DNA from 3 places in the Rhizobium sp. AB2/73 genome. Region 1 is predicted to be linked to each of the others. Evidence: riboswitches for the same ligand, from Rfam matches in the RefSeq annotation. Region 1 holds a riboswitch; each other region holds the start of a gene.
The links. A riboswitch is a leader RNA that binds a small molecule or an ion and turns the genes downstream of it on or off. The one in region 1 is predicted to bind thiamine pyrophosphate.

Region 1 (3,857 bases):
ACGTTTCGGCCAAGTTCGGATTTCCTGCCCCATGGACATGCAGACAAGCTTCACGCCGCTCGTGGCGGATCATAAGCGGCGGCTTATTCTTTTCCTGTTTCTGATGACCGCCATGTTCATGGCAACGCTGGATAACCAGATCGTCTCGACGGCACTGCCGACGATCGTCGGCGAATTCGGGCATCTGGAGCGCTTCGGCTGGATCGGATCGGCCTATCTTCTTTCGCTCTCCGCCGTCATGCCCGTCTACGGCAAGCTCGGCGATCTCTTCGGCCGCAAATATGTGATGATGACGGCCATCGCGATCTTTACGATCGGCTCCGCCGTCTGCGGCCTTGCCGTCTCGATGGATACGCTGATCGCCGCCCGCGTCCTTCAAGGCCTCGGCGGCGGTGGCATCCTCGTGTCGATCTTCGCCGTCAACGCCGACCTCTTCGAGCCGCGGGAACGCGCCCGCTACCAGAGCTATTCGAGCCTCGTGCTCATGGCTTCCGGCGCCATCGGCCCCGTTCTCGGCGGCACGATGAGCGATCTCTTCGGCTGGCGTTCGATCTTCCTCGTCAACGTGCCGATCGGCTTTATCGTTCTGGCCGGCCTTGCCACCATGCTTCCCTATCGCAAACCGGCCCGGCGCCCGAAGATCGACTATGCCGGCGCAATCGTTCTTGCGCTGACGACGACCAGCATCGTGCTTGCCGCCGACGGTACCGAGCTTTTCGGATCGCTGCTGTCGCCGCAATGCCTCGGAATCATCGCCTTCGGCGTGATCTGCGCCACCGCCTGGGTCTTTATCGAGCGCCGCGCACCGGAGCCCATCGTGCCGATGACGCTGTTCCGCAACCCGACATTCGGCCTTCTGCTGATCATCTCGATCACCAGCGGCGCCGTTGCCATCGGCATGGTCAATTATTTCGCGCTCTTCCTGCAGACGACGACGGGCCTTTCGCCCTCCATGGCCGGGCTGCTGTTCATTCTCCTGACCGGCGGCATCGTCTGCGGTTCGCTATCGGCCGGCCGGCTGATTGCCGCGAGAGGGCGCTACAAGCCCTTCGCCGTCGCAAGTGCCGCCTGCAGCGCCATCGCATTCGGTTCGCTGGCCTTCCTGCCTGCCGGTACGCCCATCGTGGTCATCGGCGGCCTGATGCTGCTGCACGGCATCGGCATCGGCCTTGCGCAGCAGGTGCCCGTTATCGGCGTGCAGAATGCAGCCGCGTCCCGTGACGTCGGTGCGGCAACGGGTGCCGTCACGCTATCGCGCATGGGCGGCGCCTCCATCGCCATCTCCATCTACGGCGCCATCATCGCCGCCAAACTCGGCAATGTCGGTATCTCCATATCAGGCGTATCCGATATCGAGCAGCTGACACCGAAGATGATGGCGGCTTTGCCGGAAGCAACCCGCGAGGCGGTCGCCAATGCCTATGCGAGCGCCTTCAGCCCGCTGTTCGTGACCGCCGCCGGCATCTGCCTCCTCGGCCTTTTGACCGCGCTGACGCTGAAGAACGTGCAGCTTCCGGGGGCGACAAAGAAATTCGAAAACCCGGCGGTCGCGGAGGCTGCCGAGTAAACCGTTCGTGCTGCAATCGTCAAGGGCATCATTTCCCTTGTCATCCCTTCGTCACAAGGCTAAATCTGCCCATGCTCTAACGGGGTGCCTTATGTCCTTCGGACATTTCGGCTGAGAGGCTTTCACCGGCCAACCCGCGGAACCTGATCCGGCTAACACCGGCGGAGGGATTAGACGCGTGACGAAATCATAGCGCCCTTTTCCCCTTCAAGACGAAACCAAAAAGGAGGCGCTGTCATGCAACACCGTTCGCTATTGTCATTCTTCGCAGGCCTGGCCTTTGCCGCCGGAACGTCGTTTTTTGCTGCTCAGACGGCCGAAGCAGCCGACAAGACCCTGACCATCTACACCTATGAAAGCTTCACCGCCGACTGGGGTCCGGGCGCCAGGGTCAAGGCCGCTTTCGAGAAGACCTGCGGCTGCACGGTCAATTACGTCGCCGTCACCGATGGCGTGGCGCTTCTCTCGCGTCTGAAGCTGGAAGGGACGGGCACCAAGGCCGATGTCGTTCTCGGCCTCGACACCAATCTCATCGATGAAGCGAAGGATACCGGCCTCTTCGATGCCAGCGGCGTCGACACCTCGGCCCTCAAGGTTCCCGGCGGTTTCAAGGACAATGTTTTCGTGCCTTACGACTACGGCCATTTCGCCGTGATCTATGACAGCCAGACGGTCAAGAATCCCCCCAAGAGCATGAAGGATCTCGTCGAGGGCGATCCCAGTCAGAAGATCGTCATCGAGGATCCGCGCACCTCAACGCCGGGTCTCGGCCTGCTGCTCTGGGTCAAGTCGATCTACGGCGACAAGGCCGCCGATGCTTGGACAAAGCTCAAGGGCCGCATTCTGACTGTCACCCCCGGCTGGTCGGAGGCCTATGATCTCTTCACAAAGGGCGAAGCGCCGATGGTGCTCTCCTATACGACGTCGCCGGCCTATCACATGATCGAGGACAAGACGGATCGCTACCAGGCCGCCGCCTTCTCCGAAGGGCATTACGTCCAGATCGAGGTTGCCGGCCTCATCAAGTCTTCACCGAATAAGGACCTGGCTCGGGACTTCCTGAAGTTCATGATCTCCACAGGCTTCCAGGACATCATCCCGACAAGCAATTGGATGATGCCGGTTTCAGCCACTTCGGAGCCGCTGCCGGACGCCTTCAACAAGCTCGTGGTGCCGTCGAAGACTTTCCTGATGAGCCCCGCCGATGTCGACAAGAACCGCAAGGCCTGGATCGACGAATGGCTGGCCGCCACCAGCGGCGACTGATGCTTTGACGATACTCACGGCACCAGAGCGAAAACGCGCCATTTCCGGTGGGGCAGTCAGCCTCGTCGGCATCGTGTTCTTCGTCGGGATCGCCGTGCTCGTCCTGCTTGCCGCCGGCATCGAATCCGGCGGCACCAATCCCCTGGCAGACCCCTACTTGCTGCGCGTTCTGCGTTTCACCTTGCTGCAGGCGGTGCTTTCGACGCTGCTCTCCGTTATGCTCGCCATTCCGGTCGCGCGCGCATTGGCGCGCCAGCCGAGCTTTCCCGGCCGGCTTTGGCTCATCCGGCTGATGGCCGTGCCGATGGGCCTGCCCGTGCTGATCGGCGCGCTCGGCCTGCTCGGCATTTGGGGCCGGCAGGGACTCATCAATCAGGCGCTATCGGCACTCGGCCTCTCACAGCCGGTCAGCATTTACGGCCTTGCCGGCATCCTGCTTGCCCATGTCTTCTTCAATATGCCACTCGCCTGCCGGCTGATGCTTGCCGGGCTGGAGCGCGTGCCGGCGGAATATTGGCTTGTGGCCGGCGGGCTCGGCATGCGGCCCGCCTCGGTCTTCCGCTTCATCGAATGGCCAATCCTGCGTGGCCTCATTCCCGGCATCGCAGGGCTGATCTTCATGCTCTGCGCCACCAGCTTCACGCTGGTCCTGATCCTCGGCGGCGGCCCGGCCGCGACGACGCTGGAGGTGGCGATCTATCAGGCGCTGCGCTTCGATTTCGATCCCGGCCGCGCCGTCATGTTGTCGCTTCTGCAAATCGTCGTCACTCTCGTCATCCTCGGCGCCATGACATTGTTTCGTGCACCTGACGATCATGGCCTCACCAGCGGCCGCGCCCTGCGGCGCATCGATGGGCAGGGAATGGCTGCGCGATTCGGCGATGCTGCGTTGCTGCTGGCCGCTACGCTCTTTCTCGGCATGCCCCTCGCTTCGATCGTCGTGACCGGTCTGGAAGCAAATCTTCTGAAGCTTGCCGCCCAGCCGATCTTCCTGCAGGCGGCATTCACGAGTCTTGCAATCGCG
Region 2 (3,857 bases), on a different replicon from region 1:
GATGCGCATCTCACTCGGCCGGCTGAGCAGGGGCTTCGACCGGCATATAGAGATCGCCGCCCTCCCGATATTTCGCCGCCATCGCTTCCAGCCCTTCCTTCTGTGCCTCCGCGCGGATGTCGTGCGAAATCCGCATCGAGCAGAATTTCGGGCCGCACATCGAGCAGAAATGCGCGACCTTGTGAGCCTCCTTCGGCAAGGTTTCGTCGTGGAAGCTGCGGGCGGTATCCGGATCGAGCGAGAGGTTGAACTGGTCCTCCCAGCGGAACTCGAATCTTGCACGCGACAATGCATCGTCGCGGACCTGAGCGGCCGGATGACCCTTGGCGAGGTCGGCCGCATGGGCCGCGATCTTGTAGGTGATGACGCCGGTCTTGACGTCGTTGCGGTCGGGCAGGCCGAGATGCTCCTTCGGGGTGACGTAGCAGAGCATCGCCGTGCCGAACCAGCCGATCATCGCAGCGCCGATCCCCGAGGTGATGTGATCGTAGCCCGGTGCGATATCCGTCGTCAGCGGCCCAAGCGTGTAGAAGGGCGCCTCGCCGCAGACGGCGAGCTGCTTGTCCATGTTCTCCTTGATCTTGTGCATCGGCACATGGCCGGGACCTTCGATCATCACCTGGCAGTCTTTTGCCCAGGCGATCTTCGTCAGTTCGCCGAGCGTTTCGAGCTCGGCAAACTGCGCGGCATCGTTGGCATCGGCGATCGAACCGGGCCGCAGGCCATCGCCGAGCGAGAAGGAGACGTCATAGGCGCGGCAGATGTCGCAGATTTCCTCGAAATGCTCGTAGAGGAAGCTCTCCTTGTGGTGATGGAGACACCACTTGGCCATGATCGAGCCGCCGCGGGAGACAATGCCGGTGACGCGGTTGACGGTCAGTGGGATGTAGTGCAGCCGCACGCCAGCATGGATGGTGAAATAGTCGACGCCCTGTTCGGCCTGCTCGATCAGCGTGTCGCGATAGATCTCCCAGGTCAGTTCCTCCGCTATGCCGCCGACCTTTTCCAGCGCCTGATAGAGCGGCACCGTGCCGATCGGCAGCGGCGAATTGCGGATGATCCATTCACGGATATTGTGAATGTTGCGGCCGGTTGAAAGATCCATGACGGTATCGGCACCCCAGCGCGCGGCCCAGACCATCTTCTCGACTTCCTCCGCCATGGAGGAGGTGACTGCGGAATTGCCGATATTGGCGTTGATCTTCACCAGGAAATTCCGGCCGATGATCATCGGCTCGCTTTCGGGATGATTGATGTTGGCCGGAATGATCGCTCGGCCGCTCGCAACTTCCCGGCGAACGAATTCAGGCGTGACGTGATCGGGAATATGCGCGCCGAAGCTCTCGCCGTCACGGATCAGCGCTTCGGCCTTGGCCTTGCGGCCGAGGTTCTCGCGGATGGCGATGAATTCCATTTCCGGGGTGATGATGCCGGCGCGCGCATAGGCAAGCTGGGTGACGGCCTTGCCATTCAGGGCGCGCAGCGGCTGGCGCTTGGCCGGAAATTCCGGTGTTAGCCGTTCGCCGGTGACGAAACCGTTGTCTTCGGGACGCACATGGCGGCCCTCATAAGCCTCGACATCGCCGCGGGCGAGCACCCAGTCGCGGCGCAACTGCGGAAGGCCCTCTTCGATGCGGATATCTGCGCCTTCGACAGTATAGGGGCCGGACGAATCGTAGACGATAACTGGCGGCTCGCCCGATGTCGGATGGACGCTGATTTCGCGCATCGGCACGCGGATATCGGCATGGATCTCCCCGGTGATATGGATTTTCCGAGAGGCCGGCAGCGGGCCGGTGGTGACGGTCGGAGTGAGGTTCTTTGCGGCAATGTTCATGGTGTGAGGCTCCAAGTTGCAGTTGGAGACCCAGTCAATCAGCCGGAATGATGAAAAGACGCCGGCATGGAATCCAGGCGGGAATCCGAAGCCATCGAGCGCTTGCACCGTCCCTACGCCAGTATGAACTGGATCAGGTTCAACGGGTCACTGCGCCACAGGAGGCAAAGCCTCATTGTCCAGCAGTATCTCAGCCCCTTGCCGGGACCCCCCTGGTGAATGTCAAAAGGCTATGCCTTACTCTCGTCCTCTGTCAACCCCGTCAGCGACGGTCGCATTTTCGGGAGATTGACCATTGCCGCCCCCGTCGAATTGCAATTTTATCGCGCAGATCATCGTGCGGACTTGCCGCGCCTTAGTAACGTGGTGTCGTATTGCCGACGAAGCGATGGGGGCCGGTATGGGACAGCTTGCTCGCGGTATCGAGCCAGATAAATCAGCGCGTCATTGCCGAGCGGAGCCAGCGTCAGCCGTACGCCCGCCTGCGCTTCCGTCTGCATCAGCGAAAAAATGGATTGCATGATCTTTTGCTCAAGCCGACCGGTCATTGTGCCGTGGAATTCGCGATGGCCATATATGGCCATATCATGACCAGATTGGGTTGCATGGTCGTCATCGACCACCGACATCGCGCTGCCCTAAATGCGGTGACGGCCCTGACTGGCAGGCGTTCTTGTGAACAGGGATATCCTTGTGATCCCTGCCGGGTACCGCCCTGGCCTGCGGTCGCGAGTTGCATTTAAGCAACAGAGGCCAAGACTAACGCCCCGGCGCCCTTCATATAATTGACAAACATACGGGCTGTTTGTAAATCCAATGCAGGACATAAGTTGTCTTACGGTCGAGCAATCGGCCGGATCGGTAGAGGCATTTCAAAACCTTTTACCGCGGGGGTAATCATGAAGGTTCGAGGGGACTCAAGCCAACATCAGGTGCGTATTTGCCGGGCTGCCCGGTCGTGTTTAGACCAAACCGATCCCCAGGGCAGTGTTCCAGTTCTGCGCTCGCGGTAAAGTAGAAATGCATAATACAACCAGGAGTTTAAAATGAACATCAAGAGCCTTCTTCTCGGCTCCGCTGCTGCTCTGGCAGCAGTATCCGGTGCCCACGCAGCAGACGCGATCGTCGCCGCTGAGCCGGAGCCGCTGGAATACGTTCGCATCTGCGACGCATACGGTGCTGGCTACTTCTTCATTCCGGGCACGGAAACCTGCCTCAAGATCGGCGGCCGTGTCCGTACCGAAGGCGAATGGTACGATGCCTATAACCCGAACAGCAAGAACGGCACTCTCTGGCATACCCGCGCCGAGCTGAGCGTCGACACTGCGACCGACACCGAGTACGGCCCGCTGAAGACCAACACGGTCATCCGTTGGGACTGGAACGACGGCAACTCGACCTCCACCAAGCTGCTGTTCGCCAACATCAGCCTCGGCGGCTTCCTGGTCGGTAAGGCCGATTCGCAGTATAACTACTACATCGGTTACGCCGGCGACGTCATCAACGACGACGTGATCTATGACGGCCCGTACGAACTCAACCAGTTGACCTACACCTACGATGCCGGCAACGGCTTCACGGCTGTCGTCTCGGTTGAAGACTCGAATTCCAGCGGTTCCGACGCCTCCTACGGCTCAAGCTGGTGGTCTGACGACAAGGGCAACCACTACGCTCCCGACGTCGTTGCCGGTGCCGGCTTCAAGTCTGGTGCATGGGGCTTCAAGGTCGTCGGCGGTTATGACTCCATCGTCGAAGAAGGCGCCATCAAGGCTCGTGTCGACGCCGACTTCGGTACCTTCTCGGCCTTCTTGATGGGCGGCTGGAACACGGACGGCGACAAGCTGAACAAGTACGCCGGCACCAACCTCGATCGTTCGGCTTGCCCTGTTAACGATGAATCGAAGTGCGGCTGGGGTGACTGGGCTGTTTGGGGCGGCGTTGGCGTTCCGATCAACGAAAAGCTGAAGTGGAACCTCCAGCTCGCCTACACCGACTCGAAGATCTTTGCCGCCACGACGAA
Region 3 (3,857 bases), on a different replicon from region 1:
GGCGGAGAAAGCCTTCAGGTCGGCTTGAATGCCAGCGCCGCCGGAGGGATCGGAGCCGGCGATGGATAAGACATTGCGGATCATTGGCGAGCCTCCTTGATGGCGTTCGCGATGACAGTTGTCGCGGCTTGCGGGTCCGGTTGGCCGCATATGGCTGAGACGACCGCGAGACCATCGGCACCGGCTGAGTAAACGCTCGCGGCATGCTCTGCCTTGAGGCCGCCGATCGCGACTGACGGAACGAGGCATAGCCTGACGACGCGAGCAAGCCCGTCGAAGCCGATCGGCTGCTTGTGATCGGGCTTGGTGGGCGTGGCAAAGACCGGGCCGATCCCGGCATAGTCGACGATGCCGCGATCTATGGAGGAAGCGAGAGCTTCCGTTTCCACCGAGAGGCCGAGGATCATGTCTGGCCCGATCAGCCGGCGTGCTTCGGCGGCATTCATATCTTCCTGTCCGATGTGGAGGCCATCGGCGCCGATGGCGATGGCAGCCTCGACATTGTCGTTGACGATCAGCCGGACATTTGTTCCGTGCAGGATTTGCTTGAGGGCGCGGCCCGTCTCAATCATGGCGGCTGTCGGTGCATGCTTGTCGCGCAGCTGTACGATGGTGGCGCCGCCGGCAATGGCTGCGCGGGTGGTTTCAATCATACCGAGGTTGGCACACAGCACCGGGTCGAGGACGAGATAGAGCGAGAGATCGAAGTCTTTCATGCCGCCGATATCCCTGCATTGCGATCCAGCACTTCCGGGCTAAGGCCGGCGAGGGCGTCAAGGAAACGCCAGGAAAAGGAGCCTGGCCCGTCTGCAGCCGTTCCGGCCTGTTCGCCGGCGGCGGCAAAGACCGCGAGCGCCGCAACGGTCGCATCGAATGGATCATCCGGCGTTGCTGCAGCAAAGGCGCCGATAAGGCAGGTCAACGAGCAGCCGAGGGCCGTCACCTGCGGCATGAATGACGACCCGCCGGCGATGCGCTTTGCCCTCCGCCCGTCGGTCACGAAATCCGTAACGCCGGTAACTGCAACGACGCAGCCATGCTTTCCCGCCAATTGCCGGGCGGAATCTTCCGCCTGCTCGACGGTGTCGCGGCTATCGACGCCCTGGCCGCGGCTCGTGCCGCCGGCAAGCGCGATGATCTCGGACGCATTGCCGCGAACGATCGCGGGCCGCAGCTCCAGCAATTGGGCTACCGCCTTGCGACGAAACGCAGTCGCATAATGAGCGACGGGGTCGAGGACCCAGGGCTTGCCCGCCTCGCTTGCCGCCTGCGCTGCCTTCAGCATGCCCGCAAGCCAGCCGGACGAGAGCGTGCCGATATTGATCGTCAGCGCGCCGGAGATCGCGGCAAACTCGCCGGCCTCCTCTTCGGCATGTACCATTGCCGGCGATGCCCCGGCGGCAAGCATCACATTGGCCGCGATATTCATGGCGACGAAATTGGTGATGCATTGCACCAGCGGAGGGTTAGCCCGCATGGTGCGAAGCAGATTGCCTGCAGTTGTCTGGTCTTGCATATCGCCCCTTTCAGGCGGGCGAGACGCACAGGGACGACGTGCTGGTGCTTTACGAGGTCCCGAGCGACTCCCTCCGCCAGCATGATCTGGTTCAGGTTCGAAGGGTGCTTCTCAGCCCGCCGAATGGCGGACGCCCCTGTCTCTCATCTCTCTTCTTTTCGCAGACAATGACGGCGCTGTCACCAGCAAATCACAAAAGCCATGCTGGCGAGTGAGATCGCTGGCTTTCTCGGCGACCCATGCAATCGATGCATAGGTGGAGTGATCCCTTAGCTCTGCAAAAACCTGTGGGCTTCGACTATATATTTCTCATCGAAGCGACGGGAGCGCCAAGCACGGCCGCTCAGCTTCGAAAGCCCAAGGAAAGGGGATCATCATGAACGTAGCACGCTCTTTCAATAACTGGCGCAAGTATCGTCAGACGGTCGCCGAACTGGGCCGTATGTCCACGCGCGAACTGCATGACCTGGGTATCGATCGCGGCGAAATCCGCAATGTTGCCCGCGCAGCGATCGCTCGCTAACGGCCGCACCGGCTCCTTATAAAGCTGAATTATGCCAGCGCCTGTTCCCTTGAGCAGGCGCTTTTGCTTTATGGACATGACCGTTTCATTTCGCCGCGCTTGCTGAAGATTGCATCAATTTAGCTCTCTGCTTTTCGCATGGCGCATAACTGCCTTGCAAAGAAATGCCTATGAACTGAGCAAAAGACTGCTATGTTCTTCTCATCGAAGCGATGCATCTCCTCCCGCATCCCTTCGCTTGGCAGACGTCCTTATCCTCCTCCCAGGGACGCCTGCAAGAATAGCGGAACTCCTCCTCCCATCCGCTGTTCGGTTCTTGTAAAAAGCCTGCCGCTCCTCCTCCCGCGGCAGGCTTTTTCGTTTCATGGACCTCCAGAAGATTGGCAATGATCTAACTCGGTCGAGAAGCTTGCCGCAGGTGGCAGGAGCGCTTCCGCATTAAACAGTGCGCATTCTCCTCTCGCAAAAATGAAGAGCGGCCCCTATGTGCGACTTATGTAGCGCGCTACATCGAAGATCGCCCAAATTCGATTCCCGAAAAGGAGGATGCCCATGACCGGCTCTGCCGAATATACGCCGCCGAAAATCTGGACCTGGAACAAGGCCAATGGCGGCCAGTTCGCCAATATCAATCGCCCGATTGCCGGCCCGACTCACGAGAAAGAACTGCCGGTGGGACGTCATCCCCTTCAGCTCTATTCGCTTGGAACGCCGAATGGCGTCAAGGTCACGATCATGCTCGAAGAGCTGCTGGCACTTGGTCACAGCGGCGCGGAATATGATGCCTGGCTGATCAAGATCGGCGAGGGCGATCAGTTCGGCAGCGGTTTCGTCGATGTCAATCCGAACTCGAAGATCCCCGCCCTGCTCGACCGCAGCGGCCCGAAGCCGGTCCGCGTTTTCGAATCGGGCTCGATCCTGGTGTATCTCGCCGAGAAATTCGGCGCCTTCCTGCCGAGCGAGCAGCCGGCGCGTGCCGAATGCCTTTCCTGGCTGTTCTGGCAGATGGGAAGCGCCCCCTATCTCGGCGGCGGCTTTGGTCATTTCTACGCCTATGCGCCGACGAAGATCGAATATGCGATCGACCGCTTTGCCATGGAGGTGAAGCGTCAGCTCGACGTGCTCGATCGTCGGCTGGCCGAAAGCGAATATATCGCCGGCAGCGACTATACGATCGCCGATATCGCCATTTGGCCGTGGTACGGCGGCTTGGTCAAAGGCTGGCAATATGGCGCAGCCGAGTTCCTGCAGGTGCAGGATTACAAGAATGTTCAGCGCTGGGCAGAGCAAATCTACGCGCGTCCTACCGTCAAGCGCGGCCGCATGGTCAACCGCATGTCGGGCGATCCGTCCGAGCAGCTGCGTGAGCGCCACGATGCCAGCGACTTCGAGACGAAGACGCAGGATAAGCTGGAAGCTGCCGGCTGATAGGCAGATTTGCGCGTTATTTCTTTGGACCGCGGTCTCCGGATCGCGGTTTTTTTATTGGCTTTGCCGGCGATCTTAATGGGGCGACCAAGTCAGCCTCGCTCCATCTTGTCGGGTCTAATGTCTCGCTGCCGAGGCTTTGTCGCCCGGCAGAAAACGCAAGGCGCTCCTGCAATGCGTTTTACCGATGACGCAAAAGGACTACTTCTCCATGCAGCAAGTTGCTGACGATAATGCCCTGGATAACAATGTCATCGCAGGCGCGTCGTCGCGGCAATCGAGTGGGGAAAGAGAGGCGCTTTTGAAGTGCCTGGTGTCCGGCGGCGACGAGCGACTGGATTGCGATGTCGTCAGCGGCCTCAATATGTACGGTTACGGCCCGGCACCTCG

Region 2: another riboswitch for thiamine pyrophosphate. It lies ahead of thiC (phosphomethylpyrimidine synthase ThiC); the one in region 1 lies ahead of thiB (thiamine ABC transporter substrate binding subunit).
Region 3: another riboswitch for thiamine pyrophosphate. It lies ahead of thiM (hydroxyethylthiazole kinase); the one in region 1 lies ahead of thiB (thiamine ABC transporter substrate binding subunit).

Annotation. Positions count from the first base shown of each region.
Region 1 is NZ_CP067071.1:3,249,020-3,252,876, forward strand. Features, by position in the region: gene I8E17_RS15955 (MDR family MFS transporter) at 32-1,567, shown strand; TPP riboswitch at 1,638-1,754, shown strand; gene thiB (thiamine ABC transporter substrate binding subunit) at 1,805-2,833, shown strand; gene thiP (thiamine/thiamine pyrophosphate ABC transporter permease ThiP) at 2,844-3,857, shown strand, end outside.
Region 2 is NZ_CP067072.1:529,539-533,395, forward strand. Features, by position in the region: gene thiO (glycine oxidase ThiO) at 1-9, opposite strand, end outside; gene thiC (phosphomethylpyrimidine synthase ThiC) at 11-1,837, opposite strand; TPP riboswitch at 1,930-2,061, opposite strand; gene I8E17_RS22140 (hypothetical protein) at 2,170-2,466, opposite strand; gene I8E17_RS22145 (porin) at 2,884-3,857, shown strand, end outside.
Region 3 is NZ_CP067072.1:714,144-718,000, forward strand. Features, by position in the region: gene thiD (bifunctional hydroxymethylpyrimidine kinase/phosphomethylpyrimidine kinase) at 1-84, opposite strand, end outside; gene thiE (thiamine phosphate synthase) at 81-716, opposite strand; gene thiM (hydroxyethylthiazole kinase) at 713-1,516, opposite strand; TPP riboswitch at 1,568-1,664, opposite strand; gene I8E17_RS22965 (DUF1127 domain-containing protein) at 1,893-2,039, shown strand; gene yghU (glutathione-dependent disulfide-bond oxidoreductase) at 2,592-3,467, shown strand; gene I8E17_RS22975 (hypothetical protein) at 3,679-3,857, shown strand, end outside.